One region of the Solibacillus ferritrahens genome, then DNA from elsewhere that is predicted to be linked to it. Evidence: riboswitches for the same ligand, from Rfam matches in the RefSeq annotation. Region 1 holds a riboswitch; each other region holds the start of a gene.

What was found. A riboswitch is a leader RNA that binds a small molecule or an ion and turns the genes downstream of it on or off. The one in region 1 is predicted to bind S-adenosylmethionine.
Region 2: linked by a shared signal. The riboswitch ahead of SNE38_RS00270 (methionine ABC transporter ATP-binding protein) and the one ahead of metA (homoserine O-acetyltransferase MetA) in region 1 are both predicted to bind S-adenosylmethionine.
Region 3: linked by a shared signal. The riboswitch ahead of metK (methionine adenosyltransferase) and the one ahead of metA (homoserine O-acetyltransferase MetA) in region 1 are both predicted to bind S-adenosylmethionine.
Region 4: linked by a shared signal. The riboswitch ahead of SNE38_RS11870 (O-acetylhomoserine aminocarboxypropyltransferase/cysteine synthase family protein) and the one ahead of metA (homoserine O-acetyltransferase MetA) in region 1 are both predicted to bind S-adenosylmethionine.

The regions. Positions count from the first base shown of each region.
Region 1 is NZ_JAXCLE010000012.1:20,499-28,130, reverse strand. Features, by position in the region: gene parE (DNA topoisomerase IV subunit B) at 1-1,283, opposite strand, end outside; gene plsY (glycerol-3-phosphate 1-O-acyltransferase PlsY) at 1,593-2,195, shown strand; gene SNE38_RS12565 (HesB/YadR/YfhF family protein) at 2,303-2,593, shown strand; gene SNE38_RS12560 (YczE/YyaS/YitT family protein) at 2,703-3,329, shown strand; gene SNE38_RS12555 (ABC transporter ATP-binding protein) at 3,454-4,224, shown strand; gene metA (homoserine O-acetyltransferase MetA) at 4,261-5,202, opposite strand; SAM riboswitch class I at 5,399-5,507, opposite strand; gene SNE38_RS12545 (nucleoside-diphosphate sugar epimerase) at 5,573-6,328, opposite strand; gene SNE38_RS12540 (AAA domain-containing protein) at 6,344-7,632, opposite strand, start outside.
Region 2 is NZ_JAXCLE010000001.1:46,946-54,577, reverse strand. Features, by position in the region: gene SNE38_RS00300 (acetyl-CoA C-acetyltransferase) at 1-737, shown strand, start outside; gene SNE38_RS00295 (acyl-CoA dehydrogenase family protein) at 768-2,552, shown strand; gene SNE38_RS00290 (arsenate reductase family protein) at 2,885-3,241, shown strand; gene gcvH (glycine cleavage system protein GcvH) at 3,321-3,701, shown strand; gene SNE38_RS00280 (toprim domain-containing protein) at 3,794-4,120, shown strand; gene SNE38_RS00275 (thioredoxin family protein) at 4,128-4,430, shown strand; SAM riboswitch class I at 4,492-4,595, shown strand; gene SNE38_RS00270 (methionine ABC transporter ATP-binding protein) at 4,753-5,781, shown strand; gene SNE38_RS00265 (methionine ABC transporter permease) at 5,774-6,442, shown strand; gene SNE38_RS00260 (MetQ/NlpA family ABC transporter substrate-binding protein) at 6,603-7,409, shown strand; gene SNE38_RS00255 (LysR family transcriptional regulator) at 7,486-7,632, opposite strand, start outside.
Region 3 is NZ_JAXCLE010000025.1:28,009-35,640, forward strand. Features, by position in the region: gene SNE38_RS17410 (TIGR01212 family radical SAM protein) at 1-467, shown strand, start outside; gene SNE38_RS17415 (tRNA (mnm(5)s(2)U34)-methyltransferase) at 464-1,045, shown strand; gene SNE38_RS17420 (pyrimidine dimer DNA glycosylase/endonuclease V) at 1,087-1,494, shown strand; gene SNE38_RS17425 (alanine/glycine:cation symporter family protein) at 1,561-3,027, opposite strand; gene SNE38_RS17430 (alpha/beta hydrolase) at 3,160-3,963, opposite strand; gene SNE38_RS17435 (gamma carbonic anhydrase) at 4,100-4,612, shown strand; gene metK (methionine adenosyltransferase) at 4,719-5,915, opposite strand; SAM riboswitch class I at 6,243-6,359, opposite strand; gene pckA (phosphoenolpyruvate carboxykinase (ATP)) at 6,560-7,632, shown strand, end outside.
Region 4 is NZ_JAXCLE010000011.1:17,664-25,295, reverse strand. Features, by position in the region: gene SNE38_RS11890 (hypothetical protein) at 1-1,038, shown strand, start outside; gene SNE38_RS11885 (hypothetical protein) at 1,120-1,506, opposite strand; gene nfsA (oxygen-insensitive NADPH nitroreductase) at 2,015-2,749, opposite strand; gene SNE38_RS11875 (DASS family sodium-coupled anion symporter) at 2,837-4,318, opposite strand; SAM riboswitch class I at 4,675-4,789, shown strand; gene SNE38_RS11870 (O-acetylhomoserine aminocarboxypropyltransferase/cysteine synthase family protein) at 4,909-6,213, shown strand; gene SNE38_RS11865 (hypothetical protein) at 6,402-6,800, shown strand; gene SNE38_RS11860 (homoserine dehydrogenase) at 7,029-7,632, shown strand, end outside.

The sequences.
Region 1 (7,632 bases):
TTTCTCGCCGCATTTTTCGATTGTGCAGGCGTTAGCTTCCCTGACAGCAAAGTACTCGATTTTTTCTTTTTACCGTTTCTTGCATCATCACGTGCTTTACGAGCTGCTTCACGAACTTGATGAGCACGAATCGCCTTTCGAACTAAAGATGCCGAAAGCTCTGCGTTTTCCTCCAATACATACAATAACTTTTCAGAAACGACTGTATCGACAACATAACGCGCCTCAGATGTTCCGAGCTTGCCTTTCGTCTGACCTTCAAACTGTAGTAGATTCTCGGGAATACGCACTGAAACAATCGCGGTTAAACCTTCGCGAATGTCAACGCCTTCCAGATTTTTATCTTTTTCTTTTAATAAACCAATTTTTCTTGCATATTCATTAAACACTCGTGTTAATGCAGACTTCGCACCTGTTTCATGTGTTCCGCCATCACGTGTACGTACATTGTTTACGAACGACAGGATAGTTTCGGAATAACCGTCATTAAATTGCAGGGCAAATTCCACTTCAATTTCCTGAAGTATGCCTTCCACATATTTAACAGGATGCAGAACATCTTTTTCTTCATTCAAGTAGGCAACAAATGCTTCAATACCATTTTCATAGAAGAAAGTTTCATGCTGGCCTTGTCCGCGTTCATCAACACGCTCATCGATTAACTCAATTTTTAAACCTTTTAATAAAAATGCTGATTCACGCAGGCGCTCTGCCAGCGTGTCATAATTATACTTTGTCGCCGAAAAAATCGTTGAATCAGGTAGGAAATGTACCAATGTACCTGTTTCCTTTGTTTTTCCAATCATATCAAGGGATGTAGCTGGTTTACCACCTTGCTCGAAACGTTGGCGATAAATTTGCCCATCACGGTAAATTGTTACTTCTAAAAATGAGGACAAAGCATTTACAACAGATGAACCTACACCGTGTAAACCGCCACTCGTTTTGTAGCCACCCTGTCCAAATTTACCACCTGCATGGAGTACAGTAAAAATAATTTCCGGAGTTGGCTTACCCATTTTATGAATACCTGTAGGCATACCACGACCATGGTCTCGTACGCTAATACTATTATCTTCATGAATCTTCACGATGATATGATTACCAAATCCAGCAAGTGCTTCATCCACTGCGTTATCTACAATTTCGTACACTAAGTGGTGAAGACCTCGACTATCTGTAGAACCAATATACATCCCTGGTCTTTTTCGTACGGCTTCTAAACCTTCTAATACTTGAATGGCATCTTCATTATAAGACATACCCGATTGATTTTTAACCAAATGCAATCCCCTCCAAAAAATACAAACAAACGTTCTATTTACTACCTAATCGTACTTTCAAATATGCATGATGTCAATGTTTGAGCGTACTTTTTTAGGCTTTGCAAAGACTAATTGTATCATCAAAAACCGACGTTTAAAAGCCTATCCTTTAATAGTTGATAAACAAATGTAACTTTTTCCCTGTTTCCATCCTGTTATTACGAAAAAATAATACCTCTTTCCTTCTATTAAAAAACATTGTAGAATATTCATAACATACTATTAGTACCAACTAATAATTCTGACATTTGAAAGGAGCACAACTTCTTGATCAACGCTTTAATAATTATTTGTGCTTATTTAATCGGTTCCATCCCATCTGCATTATGGATAGGGAAAATTTTTTATAAAACAGATATCCGAAAGCAAGGCAGCGGTAATTTAGGCACTACGAATACATTTAGAGTTCTAGGTAAGAAACCTGGAATTGCTGTACTGCTACTTGATATTTTTAAAGGGACAGCAGCAGTTTTATTGCCGCTGTTAGCAATTTTCAGTGATAGTACTGTTCATCCACTTATTCTTGGTATCGTTGCAGCAGCGGGGCATATGTTCCCGATATTTGCGAGCTTCCGTGGCGGTAAAGCCGTAGCGACAAGTGCTGGTATCATCTTAGGTTATAATTTGCCATTATTCCTTGTTTTACTTACTGTATTTATCATTTCATTAAAAACGACAAAAATGGTGAGCTTAACTTCAATGATTGCATCAGCAGTGGCGATCATCTATGTAACGATTAATTGGATTGTTACGGGTGAATATGCGCTCTTTATTTTAGTAGCAATTTTAGCTTCCTTTATCTTTTATCGTCACCGCGAGAATATTATACGCATTAAAAATGGAACTGAACCAAAAATTAAAGGTTTTTAACATGCAGGCTGAAGGTTTATACTTCAGCCTTTTTTGTTTCGTTTTAGCAGGCGCGGGTTTTGTAAGTTTTTTTCATTTCCTGCATAATGACAATAGAGGTGAATTGTATGGAAATTAAATTAACTGAAAAAGCAGTCGAATGGTTTAAAGAAGAAATGGAAATAGAACATGGAGACTATATTCGCTTTTATGCACGCTATGGGGGCTCATCTCCCTTTCATGAAGGATTTTCGTTAGGAATGACACGTGAGCAGCCCCATGAAATAGGGATTGAAACCATTATAGAGAATGTACACTTCTTTATTGAAAAATCCGATGAATGGTTTTTTAGTAACCATCATCTAATTGTAGACGTCGATGAAACAACTGATGAACTTAGCTATTCATATGAAAAATAGCCTTCAAAAAGTTATAATATTTTAAATATATTGTAAATCCGTTTTTCATCCTTGTAATCGATATAATGTGTAAAGATATTGATTACAAGAAGAGGGATTACAATTGAAAGTGAAACAAGGATTTTATTGGCGCTGCCTATTTTTTATCGCAGGGATTATCGTTTTGTCACTAGGTGTTGCCTTAACGATTAAAGGACAAACAATCGGTGTAGGTTCATGGGACGTGCTCCATATAGGACTTTATAAAAATCTCGGTTTAACAATCGGGGCTTGGTCCATCATTATAGGGTTAATTATTTTAGCGATTGACTCTATGTTATCAAAAAGACTACCAAAAATAGGTACCTATTTAGATATGTTTTTAACGGGGATTTTTATTGATATCTTTTTGTATGTGCTACCTAATGCACACAACCTTTTGGAGCAAACTTTATCGTTTGTAGTAGGTATAGTGCTACTAGGTATTGGTTGTGGTATGTACATGGTGGCTAACCTCGGTGTTGGACCACGTGATACTTTAATGCTGTTATTAGTCCGTCGCCTAGGCTGGAGCGTGAACCGTGCACGTACGACAATGGAAGTATCAGTTGCTGTTGTAGGCTTCATTTTAGGCGGTCCTGTTGGTATAGGGACAGTATTTATGGCATTCGGCTTAGGACCGGTTGTTCAATGGGCCCTAAAATGGAATGAAAAGCTGTTTTACCGTGCAGCAGGTGTAGAAAGTGCCGTAATTTAAAATGAGAAGAAAGCGAACATAGTAGGTTTGCTTTCTTTTTTTTATTAACAATTGTTACAATATTCAAAAAATACTTCCGTAATTAAAATAAATCCCGCATAGTAGTAATTGGAGGTGTTTTTTAATGATACAGATTGAAAATGTCCAACTATACCGGAATGAAAAAGTAATTTTGAATAATTTAAGCTGGCATGTACAAAAAGGACAGCATTGGGCCATTTTAGGCTTGAATGGTTCAGGAAAAACAACCTTGTTAAAAGTAATCAACGGCTATATTTGGCCAAACAAAGGTAAAGTGCAAGTACTGGGTGAAACTTTCGGCAATACATATATCCCTACCCTACGGACACGCATCGGCTGGGCAAGCAATGCAATGATTGATAGCTTCAACTGGCAGGATAATGCAATCGAAATTGTGCTCAGCGGAAAATTCGGTGCGCTCCGTCTATTTAATGACGTGTCCAACGAGGAGATTGAGCAGGCACTATCCTTTATGAAACAGTTTCATTGTGATCATTTGGCAAATAAATCATTTGAGCATTTATCACAAGGTGAACGTCAACGTGTACAAATTGCACGTGCTTTAATGGCAGAACCAGAAATATTAATATTAGATGAGCCATGTGGCGGACTTGACCTTATAGAGCGGGAAAACTTACTACAAAAGATTGAGCAAATAGCCAAGTGCGATAACTGTCCTACACTTATTTATGTAACGCATCATGTAGAAGAGATTTTACCTTGTTTTAGCCATGTACTGTTAATGAAAGATGGTGAAAGCGTAGCTGCAGATACTCGCGAAGTCATATTGAATGAACAATTGCTGAGTGACTTTTTTGGCCGTGAAGTAAGTTTACAAATAGAACAAGAACGTGCATGGCTTGCAGTAAAATAAAAATGAGCCAGCAAGATATTCCCTTGCTGGCTTTTCTTATATGTGATATTCGATATTTTCCTCAACAAAATGCCATTCATAAGGTGTTTCTTGGTATACGTAATAGTTTAACCAGTTGTAGAATAACAGATGTGAATGGGCACGCCATACATTTTTAGGTGCATTTTGTGGGTCATTATTCGGGAAGTAATTAATCGGAACTTCCGTATTTTCCGGATCCTTTTCAATATCACGGAAATATTCGTCCGATAGAGTCGTCGCATCATACTCTAAATGGCCTGTAATCATGATATGCTTATTGTTTTTTGATTGGACGATAAATACACCGGCATCGTCCGAATAGCTAAGCAGACGCAAATCTGGGTGTGCACGGACTTCATCTATTGAGACAGATGTATGGCGTGAATGAGGTGCAACATATTCATCACTGAAGCCCCGTACTAAATCGACCGTTAAATCTGTTATCACATGCGAATAAACGCCGGAGCATTTTTTAGGCAGCTCAAACTTCCCGATACCGAAATGATGATACAGTGCAGCTTGTGCGCCCCAACATATATACATGATCGATGTAACATTTTGATCGGCCCAGTCCATCACATCGGTAATTTCCTTCCAATAGCCTACATCTTCAAATTGCATTTTCTCTACTGGTGCACCAGTGATAATAAGACCATCATATCGGCGGTGCTTAATCTCATCGAATGTTTGGTAGAACGTATCTAAATGTGATTTGGAAACGTTTTTGGATTCGTATGTAGCGGTATTTAAAAATGTAACATCTACCTGTAGTGGTGTGTTCCCTAGTAAGCGCAATAATTGGAGCTCGGTTTTTTCCTTTTCCGGCATTAAATTGAACACTAAAATATTCAAAGGTCGAATTTGCTGAGTTTTCGCACGATCTTCCTCCATAACGAAAATCTTCTCTCTTCTCAGCAGCTCACCGGCAGGTAAATGTTTCGGAATATTAATTGGCATTGCACTTTCCCCCTCTAATCTTTCTAAATAATCTTGGCTTAATAACGCAAAGCTTTTTCGAGCTTCTTTCCTTTCAAATAAATCATTGTAATAGCCGCAGGGGTTTGATCATTGGAGCATGTAATCGAATACTTGCCGAAAAAACACAAAAAACCCCTCATTCCAGCACAACAGAAATGAGAGGTTTATATACCCGTTCTTATCTGCCAAGGTCATTGCCTTGCTGGAAGTAGCACCTTTCTAGTTGTACTAGAGGTTGCTGAAGCATCTACGGGCACAGTTCCCTCCGCTTCTCTTGATAAGACTATTAAATTGACACTAGTGTAACACGGTAGTGTAAGTTTTGCAATAATTCAAAAAATATATATATTTACTCAGGATTTAAATGCTCTTTCTCATAATTAAATAAAATCGTTTCAAGCCTTTCATCCCATGCACCTGTTAACGTATTATACACACGCATAAAGTGGCGGTTTTCCTTTTGATCCATAAGCGAAAAACATAGAACCGGAATATCATTAATTTGAATTGATTCGGTCGATATAACTTTTGTAATAAAAGTTGGGACCTCCTGTTCTGCCAATGGTTGTTCGCTTAACTGTCGCTGAATAAATTCAATCAGCATCGATTCTTCAATCGCTTCAATTTCCTCGTTTTCAATCGTCGGAAACGGTTCAGGAAACTCCTCTAAATCAGAGAACTCCTCTAGGTCCCCTTCCAGCAGCTGTTCATGAATCGGGCTATATTGTACAAAATGACTTGTTTGCTCAAGCTCCTCTTCAAAAATACCCGATTCAAGCTGCGCCATTCCTTTTGCCGTAAGTGTGAACACTTCATTTTCTTTTTCAATCATGCCCATTCGTAACATTTTATTCGTTAAATCATGGATAAATAACGGTTCAACTAATAAAATTTCCGCTAAAAGCTCGACATTATTCAGCTTCGCCTTCTGAAATGAAATTAGCATCATCTTCATTAAAATATCCATCGCATTCCTCATAACAGGATGATAGTGCACTTCCAACGTATGAATGGGAATGGCGTATTGCATCTGCTTTTGAATTTCGATGTTTGGATTTTCGTTAAGTTCTTTTTGTAATTGTCCGGTTATGCTGTTTAAATCCACTGTATACACCTTTCCTTACATTGCAAAATAGCCACTTTGCTCTTTTACTGTATTTAATACATGGGAATACATATCGCGTGTTTTCGCATGTTTTGGACGCTGTGTAAACATATCGGTACTGCCGATCATAATAAGCAGTTCACGTGCGCGGGATAATGCTACATTTAGACGGCGATAATCTTTGGCAAACCCAATTTCTCCGCGCTCATGGTCATGATTACGCACCATACTGACGATAATGACATCCATCTCCATCCCCTGGAACTTATCGACCGAGCCTGTGCGGATGTGTAGATGCGGTAAGCTTAGTTCCTGTTCGATGAGACGATTTATGCGTCTTACTTGCTCGGCATAAAACGAAATGACCCCAACAGATTTCTGAGCACCTTGCGGGATTAATCCTTCCGCTTTTGCTTTTTCAGTCGCTTCATTCATTTCCAGTAATTGCTGTTTAATCTGATCAAGCTCCGCTACATTGAATAAGCTTGACCCTTCTTTTACACGCTGTTCAAAATACGGCTTTTCATTCGGAATATCCAGCCACATTAAATGATTTTTCCGCGTAATTTTAGAAGTTTGCAGGAAGTGATCACGTACAGCATCCGAATCTTCCAAACCACATTGCAGGCTTTCCTGTTCATTTTCATAAAACGGTGTGATAGTTGACATAATATTTTTATGCATACGATATTGAAGAGCAAGCATAGTTTTATTTTGAGTTGGTAAGTTATTATAAAGGCGTTCGAATAAAGATTCTTCCAGTAATTTTTCAAGTTCACGTTTTTCCTCAAAAGTCGTACTTTCTTTTACAACTTGCTCCAATGTTTCTTCAAACGTTGCATCCCCTACAAGTGGCGGTAATTGATGATGATCTCCTACTAATATGATCTTTGAGCCCTTTAACATCGGTAAAAGTAGTTCAGGTGGCGTCGCCTTAGATACTTCATCAATAATGACAACATCAAAAGTTGGATAGTTGTCCATAAACTCTTTATTTGCCGACGCTACACATGTCGTGCCAATGACATTCGCATGCTTCACATATAATTTTCTGATTTCATCTAAATCGTGCGCATTCGCATTTTTCAGTAAGCCATACCACTCGTTTTGAAGCTCGGCTGTGACGGGCAGTAAATCGATTTTCACTTGTAATGTTGCAATTTGCGCTGTGAAATGCTCAATTTTTTCGTTTACAGCTACAATAGCTTGTTCTGGATTTAGCTTCGTTAATTGTTCAAGCTCTGTACGGCGTTTTTCGAGTTGCACGCCTTCACTGTTGATTTCTTTAAAGCGTGTAGTCATGT
Region 2 (7,632 bases), on a different contig from region 1:
TGGGGCATACAGCAGAGGAAGTGGCAAATCGCTACAATGTAACTCGCGAAGATCAGGATGCTTTTGCTGTACGCTCACATGAGTTAGCTGAAAAAGCAATTAAAGAAGGTAAATTCAAAGACGAAATCGTACCGGTAGAAGTTACGGAGTACTATGTCGATGAAAACAATCAACTAAAAGAAAAGACAATAATATTTGATACAGATGAAGGGGTTCGTCCAGGTACTTCGGTTGAAACGCTGGCAAAATTACGCCCAGCCTTCAATGTAAAAGGTTCTGTAACAGCAGGGAATGCTTCACAAACTTCTGACGGTGCAGCAGCAGTATTAGTAATGGATCGTGAAGAAGCAGAAAAACAAGGGATGAAGCCACTTGCTAAGTTTTTAGGTTTCGCTGTAGGTGGAGTTCCACCGGAAGTAATGGGTATCGGACCAATCGTAGCGGTACCAAAAGCATTAGAAATTGCAGGGATAACTCAAGATCAAGTAGATTTATGGGAAATTAACGAAGCGTTCGCATCGCAATCAATTCAGGTAGTACGTGAATTAGGTATTGACATTGATAAAGTGAATGTTAACGGTGGTGCCATTGCATTAGGTCATCCGCTTGGAGCAACCGGTGCAATCCTAACAGTAAAACTAATTAACGAACTAAAACGTCGCGGTGGAAAATATGGTGTTGTAACGATGTGTATCGGCGGCGGTATGGGTGCAGCAGGGGTATTTGAAGTATTGTAATTCACAAAGGAAACTAGGGAGGAATTTATTATGGAACAAACAACAAATAGCATTATTAAAGGTGGCGGCTTCTTAATCGAGGACGTGGAAATCAACCGAGTATTTACACCTGAAGACTTTACAGATGAGCAAAAAATGATTGCCCAAACAACTCAGGAGTATGTTACGAATGAAGTATTACCAGTTGTTGAAAACTTAGAGCATCATGAGTTTGATCATTCAGTACGTCTATTAAAAACAGCTGGGGAACTAGGTTTACTTGCAGCTGACGTACCAGAAGAATACGAAGGTCTTGGCTTAGACAAAATTTCTTCGGCATTAATCGCTGAAAAAATGTCTCCAGCAGGCGGGTTCTCAATTACTCACGGTGCACATGTTGGTATCGGTTCATTACCAATCGTATTATTCGGTAACCATGAGCAAAAAACTCAATATTTACCGAAATTAGCTTCAGGTGAGTTAATTGCGGCATATGCATTAACAGAACCAGGTTCAGGTTCTGACGCATTAGGTGCAAAAACAACTGCCAAATTAAATGAAGCAGGTACACACTATGTATTAAATGGTGAAAAACAATGGATTACAAATGCAGGCTTTGCAGATGTATTCGTTGTGTACGCTAAAATCGATGGCGATAAATTTACAGCATTCATCGTAGAGCGTTCATACCCTGGAGTTTCAGTTGGTCCGGAAGAAAAGAAAATGGGGATTAAATCTTCTTCTACTCGTACGTTAATTTTAGAAGACGCACAAGTGCCGGTAGAAAACTTACTTGGTGAAGTAGGGCGCGGTCATATTATCGCATTCAACATCTTAAATATTGGACGTTATAAATTAGGGGTAGGTACTGTAGGTGCATCTAAACGTGCATTTGAATTAGCAGTAGCTTATACAAACCAACGTCAACAATTCAAAACTAAATTATCGGATTTCAACTTAACAAAAGAAAAGATCGCATCAATGGCTTCTCACATTTATGCATCAGAATCTTTAAACTATCGTACAGTTGGTTACTTTGAAGATCGCTTGAATCAGTTATCAGACGAAGAACAAAAAGACGGTAAAGCAATTGCTGGAGCGATCGCTGAGTATGCAATTGAGTGCTCGATCGCAAAAGTATTCGGTTCTGAAACTTTGGATTACGTAGCAGACGAAGCAGTTCAATTACATGGTGGTTATGGCTTTATGGCTGAATACGAAGTAGAGCGCATTTACCGTGACTCACGTATTAACCGTATTTTCGAAGGTACAAATGAAATTAACCGTATGATCGTGCCAGGCACTTTCATGAAAAAAGCGCTAAAAGGTGAATTACCTCTATTACAAGTAGCACAGGAATTACAAAATGAATTATTAATGCTTATGCCGGAAGAAATCGGTAACGAAGCATTAGAGCAAGAAAAATATTTAGTGAAAAATGCGAAGAAAATTGCTGTACTTGCAGCAGGTGCAGCAGCACAACGCTACGGTGCCAAACTAGATGCAGAGCAAGAAATTCTAGTAAACATTGCAAACATTGCGAACCAATTATATGCAATGGAATCTGTAGTGATCCGTACACAAAAAGCAATTGAGCGTGACGGTGAAGGAAAAGCGGCACAAAAAATTCTTTATACACAAATCTTCTGCCAAGAAGCATTTGCAGAAATCGAAAAAGAAGCAAAAGAAACATTAATCGCTTCAGTTGAAGGCGATGATGCACGTATGATCTTATCAGCATTACGTAAATTAACACGTAACAACCCTTACAACTTAATTCCGAAAAAGCGTGAAGCAGCAGCGAAATTAATCGATGCTGAAAAATATGTAGTTTAATAGATAGAATATAATCGGATGCAGGAAGCTGTATCCGATTTTTTCTACGGAATAGATTTTCTAATAAAACGAAAAAAGTTCTAATATACTTTAAACGGTGCTAATTTAAATCGCATGTTCTAATAAAAGTGGCTGTTTTTCTAATATGTTTTCAAAAGTTTCGAATAAGAAAATGATTACTTCTTAAAAGCATTCGAGATATTCTAATATCATCAAAAATCTTCTAATATTAATTAATTTCAATATAACTCCCACAATGTAATTCCAATTTTGATTTGTTTTTCTATATCCGTTACAATAAGGGAAAATCAATGGTAAAGAGGAGTTCATTTATGACAGTGAAATTTATCCAATATCCAAAATGTACTACATGTAAAAAAGCACAGAAATGGTTAGATGAAAACGATGTTCAATATGAAAATATTCACATTGTTGAACAAACGCCTACTAAAGAACAACTTAAAGCGTATTATGAAGCGAGTGGGGTACCTTTAAAGAAATTCTTTAATACTTCAGGTATGAAATATCGTGAGCTGGAACTAAAAGACAAATTGCCTTCAATGTCTGAAGATGAGCAATTGGAGTTATTAGCTTCAGAGGGTATGCTAATTAAGCGTCCGATTGTAACAGATGGTAAAAAATTAACATTAGGTTTTAAGGAGTCTGACTTCTCGGAAACATGGAAATAAACCGGTATTCACGTTGTATTTCCGAACGAAATATGGCAAAATGAAGTTGAATGTACTACATAATAATGGAGGTTTTTTAATGAGCACACCTAAAGAATTACTTTATTCAAAAGAGCATGAGTGGGTAAAAATGGAAGACGGCAAAGCAACAATCGGGATTACGGATTTTGCGCAATCTGAATTAGGGGACATCGTGTTTGTCGAGTTACCGGAAGTAGGCGACGAAATTTCAAAGGATCAGCCATTCGGCAGTGTAGAATCTGTTAAAACTGTTTCGGAACTTTATGCGCCAATCTCAGGTAAAGTTGTTGCTATTAACGAAGAACTTTTAGACAACCCAGAATACGTAAATGAATCTCCATACGGAACTGCTTGGATGGTTACGATTGAAGTAACAAACGATGCAGAAGTTGAAGAATTAATGGATGCAGATGCTTATTCTGCATTAATTGAACAATAAATATTTAAACACCAAAGCCTAAAAGTTAAAGGTTTTGGTGTTTTTTTGATATTGTATAGATAGCCGTAATTGATGAAAGGAAGCGTATCTTTATGGGAAAATGCATTGTAGTTGAAGGACGAGCTGATAAAATGAGGTTAATACCCCTATTGGCTGAAGAAGTTACTATTCTTTGTACAAACGGAACAATAAGCGAAGTCAATTTAATCGAATTACTAGAAGACTATGAGCATTATGAAATTGTAACAATGTTTGATGCAGACAAGAATGGTGAAAAGTTAAGAAAACTAATGAACCGAGCATATCCTGAAGTAAAACAGCTTATCATACCTCAAGAATATGTAGAGGTTGAAAAAACGCCTACTATAATTTTACGGAACTTATTAATACAAGCAAAATTTTCAATAAAAGAAGGATGACTTATATATGGAACAATGGTCAAGAGAGCAGTGGGAACAAAATATACAACAATATGATCAAACAGCATTTTTTCTATACACTCCAATGTGTGGTACTTGTGAGATATCTGAAAAAATGCTAAAAGTAATCGAGAAATTACTACCAGATTTACCATTAGGTATGGCAAATATCAATTATATAGAAGGTTTGGCCAACGATTTGAAAATTGAAAGCGTACCTTGTTTAATTGTTTCTGAGAATGGAAAAGTGATAAAAAAGTTATATGCATTTAAATCCGTACCATTTTTGTATGAAATATTAAAAAAGTAATTGACGTCTTCTCTTTAGCATGATAAAGTAACAGACATAATAATAAAACTTAATAACGTTACTCTTATAAAGAGAGGTGGAGGGAAGTGCCCTATGAAGCCCGGCAACCAGCATTTTATGCAAAGGTGCCAATTCACACAAAGTTTAAACTTTGAAAGATGAGAGAACGGTTTACCGTATAAATTTTTATGTGAAACCTTTCTACTTGTCGTGAGTAGGAAGGTTTTTTTGGTGTAATTTTATTTTCGAAGATGCGAAAAAAACACCAAAAACATTATATTGAAATTACAGGTAGGTTATTTCAAGAGAAGGGGTACAACGCATGATTGATATACAAAATATCACGAAAGTATATAACACAAAAAACGGTGAGCTTACAGCGGTAGACAATGTTAGCTTATCCATAAAAAAAGGAGAAATATACGGTATTATCGGCTACAGTGGTGCTGGTAAAAGTACAATGATCCGCCTATTAAATGGTCTGGAAAAACCTTCAACAGGTTCAGTTATTGTAGGTGGACAGGATATTTCTAAAGCTTCAGGGGCAAAGTTAAGAGAAGCACGCCAAAAAATTAGTATGATATTTCAGCACTTTAATTTGCTTTGGTCACGTACAGTCGAAGAAAATATCGCATTTCCTCTTGAAATCGCAGGTGTTTCAAAAACTCAGCGTGAAAAGCGAGTAGAAGAGCTTATTGAACTTGTAGGTTTAAAAGGAAGAGGAAGAGCCTATCCATCTCAACTTTCAGGTGGTCAAAAACAACGTGTCGGTATAGCCCGCGCATTAGCGAACAACCCGGAAGTTCTACTATGTGATGAAGCCACTTCAGCACTTGATCCTGAGACGACGGATTCGATTTTAGAGCTATTACTAGATATTAATAAAAAGATCGGTTTAACAATTGTATTGATTACCCATGAAATGCATGTTATTCGCAAAATCTGTAACCGTGTGGCTGTTATGGAGGCAGGGAAAGTAGTGGAACAGGGAGATGTGCTACAGGTTTTCCAAAATCCACAAGCGCCGATCACAAAAAATTTCGTTTCACAGGCTTCTGGGGAAACACAGGAAATGCAAGCCTCACTAGAGCAAATCTTAGCGAACTATCCAGCAGGGAAAATTGCCAAATTAACATTTGCAGAGGCAACGACAGAACAGCCGGTTATCTCTCAGATGATCAAGCAATTTGACATAGTTGTTAATATCGTTCACGGGAAAATCTCCAATACAACTGGTGGTTCATTCGGTACGTTATTTATTCATATCGATGGTGAGCAACATGAAGTAGAGAAGGCATTAAACTTCTTAACTAAGCAGGAAATTCAAACGGAGGTGATTGAGCATGCTTAATCAATTATTTCCGAACGTTGACTGGGGTAAAATGCTTGATGCAACATACGAAACTGTTTATATGACAGCTGTAGCGACAGTCATTACATTTATCCTCGGAATTCTAATAGGAATTGTATTGTTTTTAACAAGCGACAACCAGTTATGGGCAAATAAAATCGTTCACTTTTTAACAGGATCACTCGTAAATATTTTCCGTTCGATTCCTTTTATCGTATTAATTATTTTGTTAATTCCATTTACAAAGTTTTTACTGGGAACAATTCGGGGTGCCAATGCAGCATTACCAGCGCTTATTATCGGAGCGGCACCATTTTATGCCCGCATGGTATTAATCGCACTAAGAGAAATTGATAAAGGTGTTATCGAAGCAGCGCGCTCGATGGGAGCCAAAACATCGACTATTATTTGGAAAGTACTAATTCCGGAAAGCTTACCAGCACTAATTTCCGGTATAACAGTAACAGCAGTTGCTTTAGTCGGCTATACAGCAATGGCTGGCATTATTGGAGCAGGTGGACTAGGGAATTTGGCGTTCCTTGATGGATTCCAGCGTAACCGTACAGATGTCACGCTTATGGCGACAGTCTTAATATTAGTTGTAGTATTCATTATTCAATATATTGGTGACTTTATTACGGTAAAAGTGGATAAACGATAGTTCGTGACTTACAGGTCATAATTATATAAGCCAAAGTTTTTTGAACAATAATAAACGCAAACTTACAAGAGTGCGCGTTTATACATTCAATTTACTGAATATAAAAATTGTTCGGTTAATAATGGCTAAAAATAACAAATAGAGATAGGGGTAAAAACAGATGAAAAAATTATTATCAAGCATTATTTTAGGAGCTTCAGTCTTAGCATTAGCAGCATGTGGAGGAGATGACGATACACTAAAAGTCGGTGCTTCAAATACACCGCACGCGGTAATCTTAGAAAAAGTAAAACCAATTTTAGAGGAACAAGGCATTGAGCTGGAGATTGCTACATATACAGATTATGTCCTTCCGAACCAAGATCTAGAAAATGGTGATATAGACGCAAACTACTTCCAGCACATTCCCTACTTCGAAGCACAAAAAGCAGATTTCGATTATGATTTTGCAAATGCTGGTGGTATTCATATCGAGCCAATCGGCGTATATTCTAAAAAGTACAATTCATTGGATGAACTTCCTGAAGGGGCAACGATTTTACTGTCAAACTCAGTAGCAGATCATGGACGTATGCTTTCATTACTTGAAGCACAAGGTCTAATTACATTAGCAGATGGTATTGATAAAACAAAAGCAGAAACAAAAGACATCGTAGATAATCCGAAAAACTTCGTATTTGATGCAAACACTGCAGCTGAACTATTAGTGCAAATGTATGAAAATGAAGAAGGTGATGCTGTATTAATCAACTCGAACTTTGCAATTGATAATGGCATTAACCCACTGGAAGATTCAATCGCAATCGAATCAAGTGAATCACCGTATGTAAATATTATTGCTGTAAAGTCTGGTGAAGAGGATTCTAAAGAAATTAAAGCATTAGTAGATGCATTACGTTCAAAAGAAATTCAAGATTTTATCCTTGAAGAATGGGGCGGCTCTGTAGTACCAGTTTCAGGCGAATAAAATATATGGAGTTGCTTTATTTAGGCACTTACTGCAAAGAGATTAGCTGAGAAGATTCTCAACTAATCTCTTTTTTTCATTGGAATCTTGTTAAACGTGAGTAAAATTTAGACACAAAATCTACAAATACTTGTTCAGATGGGGCGAGGTCGCGGGTCGATGGTGCAATAATGCCGACTGTCCGTCTTATGGATGGAGTTGCAATGGGTACTTTTACTGTCAT
Region 3 (7,632 bases), on a different contig from region 1:
CTGCCAACTTAATTAACCGCGCACATGATTATGCGACTTATGTGGAAGGCGTAAATAAATTACGCAAGCATGGCATTCGTGTCGTTACACATATTATTAACGGATTACCTTTAGAGGATTACGATATGATGATGGAAACAGCTCGTGAAGTGGCAAAACTTGATGTACAGGGCATTAAAATTCATCTTCTACATCTTTTAAAAGGAACGCCGCTCGTGAAGCAATACGAAAAAGGCATGCTGGAGTTTATGGAAAAAGATGCATATGTTCAGCTTGTAGCAGATCAGCTTGAAATTCTTCCACCTGAAATGATTGTCCACCGCATAACTGGTGATGGTCCAATTGATTTAATGATTGGTCCGATGTGGTCTGTAAACAAATGGGAAGTACTTAATGGCATAGATGCAGAGTTGGAAAGACGTGGCTCTTATCAAGGAAAGTACTATAAGGCGGAAATTGCAAAATGATATTAGAACGTGTTATTCAATATGCTCAAACTTTATTGAAAAAATCAGTTTCAGAAGGTGAAATTGCGGTCGACGCTACAGCAGGCAATGGACATGATACACTTTTTTTAGCAAATCTTGTAGGTGATAATGGCTATGTGTATGCGTTTGATGTGCAAAAGGAAGCGGTTGATGCCACACTACACCGTCTACTAGACAATGCACTTGAGCACCGGGCAATTGTATTAAAGGACGGGCATGAAAATGTAGCCAAATATATAAATAAACCTGTTGCTGCAGCTATCTTTAATCTAGGCTACTTGCCTGGCAGCAATCATGAGATTATTACTCGACCTGATACTACAATCCAAGCAATCGAAAGCCTTTTAACATTATTGAAAGTTGGCGGAGTTATTGTATTAGTTGTATATTATGGACATGAGGGCGGCAAAGATGAGCGTAATGAAGTAATTGAATTTGTCAGTAATTTATCCCAAAAGCATGTTCATGTTTTACGCTATGAATTTATGAATCAAAAAAATGACCCACCATTTATTATTGCATTAGAAAAAGTAAAAGAATTTCCGAAAGAGGGCTAAGTTTTCTTAGCTCTTTTTTATCTAGTAAAGAGGTGAATTATATGCGTTTATGGCACACCGAGCTCATCCCATTTATCCCAAAAAGCCAGTTGCTTGCCCAATGGCGGGAATTGAATAGTATATTTGCTAAGGAAGACCGCCATATACTTATTAATTATGTATATGACTATCCAAAAGAAGATCTATATATTTACACACAAATTGTACTTAAAGAAATGCTGGTCCGTAATATTACAATTCGTACGATTGATAAAATGGAGCGCTATTTTACAGATATAACAATTCCCCCGAATTACACACCCTTTAAAGATCATCATAACGACGAGTATTTAACTATTTGTTATTATAATTTATATGAAAAATATATTCGAGGACAAAAAGATTTTTCAAAAGAACAATTTGATGCATTACAATTATATTTTTACTCGCAAAAAAGAGATTCCAAATAACTGGTCCATTCAAAAAGTTCTTCGCATATTAAAAGGAGCAACCTATTATAGGCTGCTCCTTTTATTCTATTTATCTTGCTTCTTATATGTCTCCCAGAAATCCGCGTTTTTAATTCCGAGTTTTATTGGATCAAATACTGGGTCTTTACCTTCTTTTTTCTGCTGCTCATAGTCTTTTAAAGCTATAAGAGCCGGTTTCATGATGAATAATAGCATGATGACGTTAATCCAAACCGTTAACCCTAGCCCTACGTCACCGAATGCCCAAGCTAAATCCGATGTTTTAACAGTGCCGTAAAATGCTGAAGCCAATAATACGAATTTCATTAAGAAAATTCCTATCCTTCTGGCATTCCCATTTAGCATATACGAAACATTTGTTTCCGCAATGTAATAGTATGCCATTAATGTAGTGAAAGCAAAGAAGAACAATGAAATCGCTACAAATCCAGATCCGAAGTTATTTAAAGATGGGAACGCGTCATTTACTGCTGCTTGAGTAAAGCCTGAATAAGTAATTGTCTCATCCATTTTTGCTTCGATTAATGGACCGTCTTGGCTACCGTCATGTACGTTGTATGTACCCATGAATAAAATCATTAATGCTGTTGCAGAACATACTAATAGTGTATCAATATAAACTGATGCTGCTTGAACAAGACCTTGTTTTACTGGATGTGATACTTCTGCTGCGGCAGCAGGATGTGCCCCTGTACCTTGACCAGCTTCGTTTGAGTAAATCGCTCGTTTTACACCCCAGAAAATTGCACTCCCGATCATCCCGCCGAATACAGCATCTGTCGCAAAGGCACTACGGAAAATTAAAGCAAATACATCAGGCACAGCTGTAATATTCATAATAATAATAATACCCGCTACCAATAAATAAGCTAATGCCATAAATGGAACTAAAATTTGCGCAGCATTTGCAATACGCTTAACACCGCCGAAAATAATAACCGCCAACAAAAGAATTGTAACTAAACCAGTGATCCAAGGTTCAATTCCAAATGCATTATCTACCGCGCCGGCAATCGCATTTGCCTGAACACCCGGCATTAAAAATGCAACAGATGCAATCATCGCAATGGCAAAAATAATACCTAAGGCACGAATACCTGTTGTCTTTTCAATATAGAATGCAGGTCCACCACGATATTGACCATCTTTCTTTTCTTTGTAGATTTGCGCTAAAGTCGATTCCATATAGGCTGTTGATGCTCCAATAAATGCAGTAACCCACATCCAGAATACCGCACCAGGACCACCGAACGCGATGGCTGTAGCTGTACCAACGATATTACCTGTACCGACACGACCAGACAAAGCAATGGATAATGCCTGGAACGAAGATACACCTGCCTCTGATTTTTCTCCTTTAAACATTAACTTGAACATGTCCCCAATTAACCGGACTTGAGCAAATTTTGTCAGGATTGAAAAGAACAAACCTACGACTAAAATACCGTAAATCATTACAGGACCCCATAATATATTATTGGCCCATCCTACAAAATCATTAATAAAATCCATATTTTACCCCCTTGTTGAACTATTGTATTAATTAGAAATTTAGTATATTACAAATATTCTAAAATTTCGATATATTTTTTTGCTAAAATTAAAAAAAAACCTAACAAAATTCGACTTTTGTTAGATTTTTTATTATTCTACAATATATCCAAGGTCTCTTAAGACATTATTAATAAAATCAATTGTGTACCGGAAAACTTCTTCACGTTCCACTTCAAAAAACAAGCTATGCAGGCATCCATTCCATTGTTTATAGTGAAATTCTGAAAGTTTTTGTTCCATCATCCATTTTTTAGAAGTACTAATGTCCGTTATTTTATCATTTTCCCCAGTCATTAGTAACAGTGGAATATCAGGGAATTTATTTTCAGGATCACGGATTATTCGTGTCATTTGCTGCCATTCCCGATACCATTTAACAGTCACCATACTATTTAATGGTAACTGCTCCTTTAACTCCATCAATACATCTGTATTACGGGTGAAATATTGTATGCTCAATTCATGTTTTAATTTCACATTCGATGTTATAGCACTAAAGCTTGATAATGCATTGGATAGTTTCCCAGGCGCTAATTTAAAATGAAGCCACGGTGATGTAAGGACAACACCTGCGCATTCTATTTTATTTTTCTGCAGCACGTACGCTGCAATAGATGCGCCTAATCCATTACCTACAATAAAAAGAGGCAAATTATATTCTAGAGCAACCTTTAATAACACTTTTGTATAATTATAGTATTCTTCAAAATTTTCGTCATGATATCTTGCATACTTTCCTTGCTCACCATGCCCAGGCAAATCCCCCATTACTACATGGAAGCGAGCACTCCGAAATTTTTCGATTAACCATGCGTACCACCGATGCTGTTCATATGCACTATGTAGAATAACGACTACGGCTTTTGGTTGATGCTCTGTTTCCCATTTCCACATGGTCAATCCTCCTTACATAAAACAGTCTGCTATAATTTATTATATAAAGTTAAAAGATGATAATTGAAAATTAATAGTGATTTGATACGATTACAATAGCTATAATACATTCTATAAAAGAAAAGAGGAATTGAACATGATATACCCTTATAAAGATAAATCACCAAATATTCACCCAACTGCCTTTATTGCTGATTATGCAACAATTACTGGCGATGTGACAATAGGGGAAAATACTTCCATATGGTTTAATACAGTGATACGTGGTGATGTGAATAAAACAATTATTGGAGATCGAGTTAGTATTCAGGATTTAAGTTGTCTTCACCAAAGCCCTGCCTATCCGCTCATTATTGAAGATGAAGTAACAGTAGGTCATCAAGTAACATTACATAGCTGTACAATAAGAGAACGCGCTTTAATCGGTATGGGTTCCATCATTTTGGATGGTGCAGAAATAGGTGAAGGAGCATTTATTGGTGCAGGCAGTCTCGTACCACCTGGAAAAGTGATTCCTCCCAATTCTCTTGCTATGGGGCGCCCAGCAAAAGTTGTACGTGAAGTAAATGCAGAGGACCGGGCAGATATGGATCGCATAATTAATGAATACGTAGCGAAGGGACAATACTATAAATCACTACAGAAATGACATTTCGCTATCTTTCAACTCACCTACCATATAAATGAAGGAAGTATATTATTTTCCATAATAATAGAAAAGGAGCCGTCCATTTGACTGAACGCTCCTTTCCTCTTTAAAGTCCGGCTTTTTCTTTAAGTTCAGCCGCTTTATCTGTATTTTCCCATGGTACATCAATGTCTGTACGTCCGAAATGTCCGTATGCTGCTGTTTGTTTATAGATTGGTCGACGTAAATCCAGCATTTTAATAATTCCTGCCGGGCGTAAATCAAATAGCTCACGTACCCATTCTACGATTTTGGCAGATTCTACTTTACCAGTGCCGAATGTATCTACTGCAATTGATACTGGCTGCGCAACACCGATTGCATAAGCCAGTTGAACTTCTGCACGATCCGCTAATCCTGCCGCAACGATATTTTTTGCAACATAACGCGCTGCATATGCTGCAGAGCGGTCTACTTTCGTTGCATCTTTACCAGAGAATGCACCACCGCCGTGACGTGCGTAACCACCATACGTATCTACGATGATTTTACGACCTGTAAGACCAGCATCACCTTTTGGACCACCGATTACGAAACGACCTGTTGGATTAATGAAATATTTAGTTGCTTCATCTAATAATTCAGTAGGAACAACTGGTTTAATTACATGTTCTTTAATATCTTTTTGGATTTGTTCTAATGTTGCTTCTTCATCATGCTGTGTGGAAATAACGATTGTATCAACACGGACCGGTATATTATTTTCATCATATTCGATAGTAACTTGTGTTTTACCATCTGGACGTAAATACGTTAATTCTCCTGTTTTACGTACTTCCGTTAAACGACGCGCCAATTTATGTGCTAAAGAAATAGGCATAGGCATAAGTTCAGGCGTTTCATTGCAAGCGTAACCAAACATTAAACCTTGGTCTCCAGCACCGATTGATTCTAACTCATCATCCGTCATTGAACCTTCACGTGCTTCTAACGCTTGGTCTACACCTTGTGCAATATCCGGTGATTGTTCACCAACTGCAACTAGTACAGCTAAGTTCTCTGCATCAAAACCATATTTCCCGCGTGTATAGCCAATCTCTGCTACAGTATCACGGATAATCCCTTTCATATCTACATAAGTAGTAGTTGTAATTTCACCAGATACTAATACTAAGCCTGTTGTTACCGTAGTTTCACAAGCTACACGTGCATTTGGATCTGCTGCTAAAATGGCGTCTAAAATGGCATCCGAAATTTGATCGCAAATTTTATCTGGATGTCCTTCCGTTACACTTTCTGATGTAAACAGTCGACGATTTTTCATGTCATTTCCTCCTAATTCACTTTGGCAATTGTTTTATATTTTAAAACGAAAACGATACGGTACTCATTACCCATGCCCGCTTATATTTTCGATAAAGTAAATCCTACTTTTCAGAGTAGAAAATGGTTTTACCAATCAAGTCTCTAGAGCAGTATATTTTACTGCAAGGCGAGACACGATAAACGTCAAGCTTAATTGCTTTGACACGAGGTTTTGAAAGGTCATTTCTTATTTATATACAATTCATATTAAACAAAAAAATCCTTTCACTCATTAGCCGCGTTCATCACGCGTGAGGAAAGGATATATATGCTTCGTTACCTTTCACTCTTATCGTTCAAGGGTAATTTTGCCCTTGCATCAGGTTGGCACCAACACGCATATAATATGCACAGGTTGCCGGGTTTCATAGGGACCTGCCCCTCCACCAGCTCGGGATAAGAGTATCCGTTCAATTACACATCCTACCTAAAAAAATAAAGGCTGTCAATAAATTTTGTCCGATTTTAAACAGTTAAAAATTCCACAAAAAATAATTCATAATTAGTATAGATTATATCCTTCAATGTGTTATACTATTTTTGAATTAATAAACAACTCCCCTACTATAAGGGAATACTATAAAAAAGGATGGTATTTAATAGATGAATTCGGTAGAAATTGCTAACGAGCTGAAAGAACTTTTAAACGGGGAAAACATCAAAACTCAATTATCTGTTCCACAATTAGTTGAAAAAGCTACATCACGTGGAGAAGCAATGTTAACTGTTGAAGGCGCTTTACGTGCTGAAACAGGTAAATATACTGGTCGCTCACCTAAAGATAAATATATCGTTGAAGAAGAGAACTCTAAAGATAAAATAGATTGGGGTAAAGTTAACCGTCCTATCTCTTCAGAAGTATTTGATAAGCTTTATGTCAAAGTTGTAAACTACCTAAAAGAACGCGATGAATTATTTGTATTCAACGGTTTTGCGGGTGCTGACAAAGACTCTCAATTATCGATTAAAGTAATTAACGAATATGCTTGGCATAACCTATTTTGTCATCAATTATTCATCCGTCCTACAGCAGAAGAATTAGCTGCACATGTCTCTGACTTTACAATTGTTTCTGCTCCAAACTTTAAAGCAGATCCAGAAGTAGATGGAACTGGTTCGGAAACATTTATTATAACATCTCTTGAAAAGAAAATCATCTTAATCGGTGGTACTGAATACGCTGGCGAAATGAAAAAATCAATTTTCGGGATTATGAACTACTTATTACCAGAACAAGGTATTTTCCCAATGCACTGCTCTGCTAACGTTGGCGAAAAAGGCGACGTTTCATTATTCTTCGGTCTATCAGGTACTGGTAAAACAACTTTATCGGCTGATTGCGACCGCAAATTAATTGGGGATGATGAACACGGTTGGTCTGATAATGGTGTTTTCAACATTGAGGGTGGATGTTACGCAAAAACAATTAACCTCTCCGCTGAAAATGAACCAGAAATTTACAATGCAATTCGCTTCGGTTCTGTATTGGAAAATGTAGCGGTTGATTCAGAATCACGTATTTGTGATTATGATGATGGTTCTTTAACAGAAAATACTCGTGTTGCATACCCAATCGATTACATTGATAACATCGTATTACCATCAGTAGCAGGTCATCCAAACACAATTGTCTTCTTAACAGCTGATGCGTTTGGCGTATTGCCTCCTATTTCAAA
Region 4 (7,632 bases), on a different contig from region 1:
AAATCGGAAATGAGCTATGTTCCATCGGCCTACTTTAATAAAAATCTGGAACGCCACATTCGATTAAATTATCCTACGTTGATTTTTTACGGTGATCCTCAATTGGAAATCGACGAAGATGGTCATCCTTATTACATTCGATCATTTGGGGAATTTATTTCTGCGCGTAACGGCTTTGACGTAAAAGGTATTGTACTTGTCGATGCAAAAACAGGTCAATCTGAAATGATTGCGACGGCGGATGTTCCGGAATTTATTGATGGCGCAGTATCTCCAGAGACAGTAAGCTTACAGAACAGTTACTACGGAAACTATGTCCATGGCTTTTGGAATAGTCTTGTCGGTAAAAAGGATGTAAAATTACCGAGTGATGAAGGTACAGAAGCAAATGTAAGCCCAATCTTTATGGAAGATGGAGAAATGTATTATTTCACTGATTTCACTAGTCCTAAAGAGGGCGTTGATTCAATGCTTGGCTATGCATTAACACATGCACGTTCAGGTGAAGCAACTTATTATACGGGGAATTTGGAAGAGTCCTACATGGATTCACAAGGGGCTCTAGATATAATTGAGAAAAAATTCATCGAAAAAGAATGGAACGGTGAAATGCCGATTCTTTATAATTTTTACGGAGAAGCAAGCTGGCTATCGGCTGTTTTAGATGCAAATGGCTTCTTACAAAACTATTTCATCGTTTCCGCGGCTAATCCGGAAATTTCAGCATTCGGTACAACACCTAACGAAGCGCTAAGACTATATAAAACAGCCCTCAGCAGGGGTGGAAGTACGGTAGATGGCTCTTCGAATGCCGAGGAAGCACAGTTGGCATCAGAAGTTGTCCGTGTTTATAAAGAACGTGTAGGGGATTTCACAATTGTATCGTTCTTAACAAAAACTGGTGAAAGCTTTATTGTAAGCTCAGAAACAGCACCTTTTGCGATTTACTTGCAGGAAGGCGATAAAGTAGTGCTGACATATGCAAAAACAGGGGAAGATTTCCAACCTGTAAAAGCACTGCAGATTGTAGGATTATAATAAAAATAAAGGAGTATGCCGTTAGTTTCGGCACGCTCCTTTATTCTTTAGGTAAAACATATTTTTAACAATTTGCTGCATCTAATACTCTTGAATAAAATGCAGCATTTTTTTATAACGTTCTTCAATATGATTATCCGAATAAAGTGTAATTGACATGAATTTTTCGTTTTGTTCTTTTAAAATTTCACGCAATTTCGCAAATTTCTCTCCTTGTTCACGTTCGAGAATATAATGTAAGTGGAAAATTTGCAATAGGGCCACTTCCGGGTCTTCCAAATTGCAAACAAATTTAATCTGCCAAATATGTGTATAGGAGATATATTGATTTACATAAGCAGTTATTGCTTCATATTTTTCTTTATTAATATGTGATTCAATCTGATTGTGGAGATCTCTTAGTGCAGTGTTAATATCAATTATTTGCAATAAATGTTTGCGCACTGTTTTTAAATGTTGATGTTCCAAGGATTTTGCTACAAGGCTAGAGGTCATTTTAATTCCTTCCTTTTATTAAAGAGGTAACATTATTTTAACAAAACTTAGTATAAAAATCTTAGGTATTAAAGATCGAATTAACTGCGGCAATAAAATTAATTTCCATTATGCTTATATAGAAAGAACTAACGAGAAAAAATCCACTAGTATAATGGAAACCAATGTTAGCGTTGTAGAAAAATAAAAAGAGGGTAGGACATAAGTAGAAATCTCATAGAATAAGAAGAAAACCCTCACTAAGAAATGGATATTTAATAAAATTGATTGGAGGGGCGAGTGTAGCTGACGGCTATCACCTTTCGCTACAAGCAAAGCTTCCTGCGGGAGTAGCGTGATGCCTGAGGCTACAGGCTCTGGCCACGCCCGTGGAAAGCGTCCCCGGAATGGGAATCAATTGTGTGTACAGCAAAAAAACATCATTTTTCTCTCAGAGAAAAATGATGTTTTTGATTTTGTTCCAGCCTCTTTAAACTTTCTATTACTTCCAGTTAAATCCTTTAGAAGCTAAGAAATTCTTAATATGCGGTCGTTTTTGTTCAATTAAATAGTCAGCCATTTGCTTCGTCCATGTAGCTATTTTTTGATTGGAAGAACGGCTTGCGTAATAGCTTTCCATTGTTGCATCGTATTCATCTAAAAGAGTTTCATACTTTTCAACGTTATAGCTGTTTTCGTGTAACACGGCATCTACTGGTAAACGTGGTTTTGTTTCGTTTCGTTTTGTAGGTGTCCCGATTGTCATTGCAAATAGTGGGAATACATTTTCCGGCAAGTTGAATAGGTCGCTAATCTCATTTGGATTTGTACGTGCACCGCCAATATAGCAAATACCGTAGCCCATTGCTTCTGCTGCAACAACGAAGTTTTGAGCAAATAGTGAAACATCTGCAACCCCTACAAGTAAGTTTTCCGCTGAGTCTGTGACGATGTTAACACCGTGCTTTTGACCTGCTGCTTGTAATCGCTTGAAGTCTACGCAAAATAGAAATGAGGCACCAGCTGTTTGGAATTGGAATTCATTCTTCGATAGCTCACCTAATTTTGCTTTCTTTTCTTCATCCGTTACCCATATAACACTATATGCTTGAACAAAGTGTGAGCTTGCTGCCATTTGGGCCGTTTCGATTAAATCAATGACCGTATCTTTTGAAATTACTTCACCTGTATATTTCCGAACAGATGAGTGACTACGTAACAATTCTCTCGTTTCCACATGAACATCTCCCTTTGTATGTATTAGAAAAGCTTAAAGGAACGATCCCTTTAAGCTTATTTTAGTCAATTTTCTATGTGAAGTCGATTATAATAGCCCAATCCATTTCCAGTAGGTTGCACTAAGAAGAAGTATTAAAATATAGCCAACGATTGTTAGCGGAATACCTGACTTCAAAAAATCCTTTGTTGTAAATGCGCCTGTACCATAAGCAAGCATGTTTTGTGGCGCGCTTACTGGTAATAGGAATCCGAAACAAATAACAAATTGCTGGATTAACACAAATCCAATTTGGTTTTCTACAGGCATCGGTAAACTAATAGCCAATGCAATAAATACGGGAATTAGTGCGGAAGCCAAGCTCGTCGCAGATGCAAAACCTAAATGAATGACAATGTTGAAAACAGTAACTAATGCAATGGTAGCTAAAATAGGCATTGTATCTAATCCAAGAGAACCGAAAATCGTATCGGACAGCCATGCGGCACCTTTTGTACTTAAAAGCGTCGTTCCGAGTGAAATACCAACTGCAAAAACAATCAATGTACCCCAATCAATACGGCTAGAAGCTTCTTTCCAATTGAATACACCAATTTTAGGTGTCAGTAAAAAGGCAATTGCCAATATGGTGATTGTTGTTGTATCAAATGGATGCAATTTTCCTTCTGTAGACCAGAAGAATAATAATAAAATAGATGTAATGATTAACGTGATTTCTTTGCGTTTTAATGGACCTAGCTCTTGTAATTGCACACCGATAATTTCTTTTCCGCCAGCGATATTATCCGTTTCTGGTTTTATTAATTTAATCATAACGAAGAATAATACAAATGACATGATAATAGAAAACGGCGCAGCATACATAAACCACCTGCCCCAGGAAATATCGACTCCAAATTCAGAGTTAATAAAACCAAGTGCTACTAAGTTTTGCGCAGCAGCAGTTTTAATCCCCACATTCCAAATTGAAACAGCTTGAGTAGCGGTAATAACTAACAACGCCGCAAGTCTACTTTCTTTTGATAAACCAAATGCAGCGACAACCCCTAATAGAATGGGTACAACTGCACCAGCACGAGCGGTCGCGCTTGGTACAACAAAGGCTAATACAATTGCTACTAAAATTGCGCCAACTACTAATGCTTTCGTTTTTGTTCCAACCAACGATAAAACCCACAGTGCAATACGCTTATGTAAGTTTGTAATTTGCATCGCTGCCGCTAAAAATAATGCGGCTCCGACTAATGCAACGGAGGAGCTACTAAATCCACCTAATGCTAATTTTAATGCTTCATTTGTACCCATTTGTACAGAAGGATCTTCCATACTCGGAGCCAAACCCAATAAAACAGCGATGGATGCCAAAATCATTGCAGAACTAACCGGATAGGCTACGGCTTCGGTTACCCATAATATAACGGCAAATGCTAAAATAGCTAATGCTCGTTGTCCAACAACGGGAAGATCTCCACCACTATTTGGAAGTAAAACAATTGTAATGAGTGCTGCAAACGCTAAAACTATCCATACAGGTTTTAAATTTCGTTTACTTGTCGCTTCTGTTGCCATACGTAACGCCTCACTTCATTTAAAGTTTTAGTTAAATAATAAATTAATAAGAAAAAATATACCCATTTTTCTAAAAGTCAAACGTATTCTTTATTTCCAATTGTAGGGGAAATCCTTTAACAATTATGATTATAGCACTTCCGAAAAATGATTAATGTTAATATTTGGTGAATAAATATCTTGAGAAAAATCTTGTTTTAAGCAGAAATTGTATAGAAGAGTATAATTATTTTAGTGTAGGGAGATAAACCATTTTTGAGAATAAAATTAAAATCAGAAAATTTTAATTTTTTGGTTGACTTATAGAATTACTCTGTTTTATACTGAAAATCAACGATGGAACATAAATCACATATCTCTTATCAAGAGCGGCGGAGGGAATAGGCCCTGAGATGCCCGGCAACCAGTGAGTGATCAACTGACTAAGGTGCTACATCCTACAAAATGGACAGTCATTTTGAAAGATAAGAGGAGGCAAACTTGCTCATACGCAAAACCCTCTTCTTAACTGAAGGGGGTTTTTTTCATTTAAAAAATCCTCCTCAAAAACACCGATTTCACCATCGAATAATTTTTAGGAGGTTATTAGAGTGACGAATTTAAGACCAGAAACTTTATTATTGCACGGGGGGCAAAAGCCAGATCCTGTGACGGGGGCAATTGCAGTTCCCGTATATCGTACAACTGCCTATGCATTCAATGACACTGCTCATGCGCAACGTCTATTTGCATTACAGGAAACGGGCAATATTTATTCTCGTATTATGAATCCGACAGTTGGGGCATTTGAAGAACGTGTTGCTTTACTTGAGGGTGGCACAGCTGCAGTAGGGCTATCATCTGGCGCAGCAGCAGTGGCATTCTCCATTTTAAATGTAGCCGGTGCAGGAGATGAAATTGTCGCAGCAGGTTCTCTTTACGGAGGGACATACAATTTATTCGCAACAACATTGCCACGCTACGGCATTACGGTCAAGTTTGTAGACGAATCAAATCCGGAAAATTTCCTAGCGGCAATTACTGATAAGACGAAAGCAATCTTTGCTGAAATTATCGGAAATCCAAGCTTGAAAGTACTGGATATTGAAGCGGTAGCAAACATCGCTCATGACAATGGTCTTCCTTTATTAATCGACAGCACATTTGCTTCCCCATATGGAAGTAATCCGATTGAATTCGGCGCGGATGTTGTCATTCATTCTGCAACAAAATGGATTGGCGGTCATGGAACGACGATTGGCGGGATTGTCGTTGATGCCGGGAAATTCGACTGGACGCAAGGAAGACATCCAGGATTTACGGAACCGGATACTTCTTACCATGGCCTACGCTACGGGATTGACACAGCAGGCGCTGCATTTGCGACAAAGCTTCGTGTTCAACTATTGCGTGATTTTGGTCCAACATTATCTGCTGACGCGGCATTTAATTTCCTACAAGGACTAGAAACGCTTCATTTGCGTATTGTCCGACATAACGAAAATACACAAAAAGTTGCAGAGTATTTAAGAAACCACCCATTTGTGGAATATGTAAATTACAACGGCTTTGAAGATTTTGCAACACATGATTTGGCGAAGAAATATTTGAAAAACGGCTTTGGATCGATTATTACGTTCGGCATTAAAGGCGGACGTGAAGCAGGTCGCCAAGTAATTGATAACGTGGAATTGTTCTCGCATGTAGCAAACGTTGGGGATGCCCGTTCATTAATTATCCATCCTGCTAGTACAACACACCAACAATTATCTGCAGAAGAATTAAAAGTAGCCGGTGTTTCAGAGGAGCTCATTCGCTTATCAATCGGTTTAGAGGCAGCAGAAGATATTATCGCGGATTTAGAACAGGCATTAGCGAAAGTTGCGGCTGAAGTAGGCGCAGAAACAAACGCATAAAACTTTAAAAAAGGCTTAGCTTTTCCCATTCGAGAAGCTAAGCAATTTTTAGAAAATTAATCCCTACTATTTATATAAGTTTTATTGACAAAGTTAATACCTAGTAATACAATTGGAATAATAAAACTACCAACCAAAATATTTGAAATAATGTTGCAGCATTATTGAAAGAAAAGGAGTTGTTCGACATGGGGAAAGTATACAGTGCACAAAATGTAGCAGCCTATATTATTTATGAATTAAACGAAGTAAAGGAATATATAAACGCTTGTGCAATTCAGCAAATTTTAGCGGATGTAAATGTCATGTGGCAAAAGGTTTTTGGGCATAGTGCTTTCTCAGAACAAACTCACAATCTAGAAACAACAGGCTATGTCATAAAGGAAGTGGATGAGGAGTATAACATTCATGGAAGTGCACATATTTTAACTCCTGCACGCGAATGGTTTTTAAAATACGGCGAGTTCCAGTTAGTGCAACGTCCATATGCGGTGCCAAATTACTCCGTAAAAGAAGAACTTGTTATGACAAAAATTTTAAATGCGCATCGTTTGCGCGTATATAATTCCGTAAATGTAGCAGTATAAAATAACTTTAAACACTAGCCAGAGAATTTCTGCTAGTGTTTTTGTTTACCCAATTTAGCTATTAAACAATAGAATTTAAATGAAATTTGACCGTTTACAGTAAACAAATGTCCTTCTAGGAGAGATTCTCCTTGTTTTCATGTATTATATAGGATAGAATTTCTTTAAGATAAATTATTTGAATTATTCGTCAATATATATGTGTTAAGAATTTGGAGGAGAAAGGCAATGGCAACAATCAAGGCAGCGATCTTAGGATTTGGCACAGTAGGTCAGGGAATTTACCATATTTTAAATGAGAAGAGGCAGGAGCTTCGCGAAAAGCTGGGTGTAGAACTGGAGGTCGCGAAGATTTTAGTGACTGATGCTAGTCGCGAGCGTGTACCGGGAACGATGCATTTAATGACCGAATCGATGGATAACGTACTGGAGGAAAGTGGCCTGCAAGTTGTATTTGAAGCGATTGTAAATGAAGAACCTGCATTCACTTACTTAAAACGAGCTGTTGAGGCTAAATGTCATGTCATTACAGCAAATAAAGTCATGCTTGCTAAACGGGGCGAAGAGCTTGAAGCATTAGCAAAGTTAAATGGTGTATTCATTGGCTTTGAGGCAACTGTAGCAGGTGGTGTACCTATTATAAAAACGATGAAAAATATCCTGCTTGTAAATGAAGTAAGATGCGTACAGGGAATCTTGAACGGAACAACAAACTACATCTTAACGAAAATGCGTGCGGAGGGCTGGAGCTTTGAAAAGGCATTAAATGAAGCACAGCAATTAGGATATGCAGAAGCAGATCCATTTAATGATATTTCGGGTCAAGATGCCT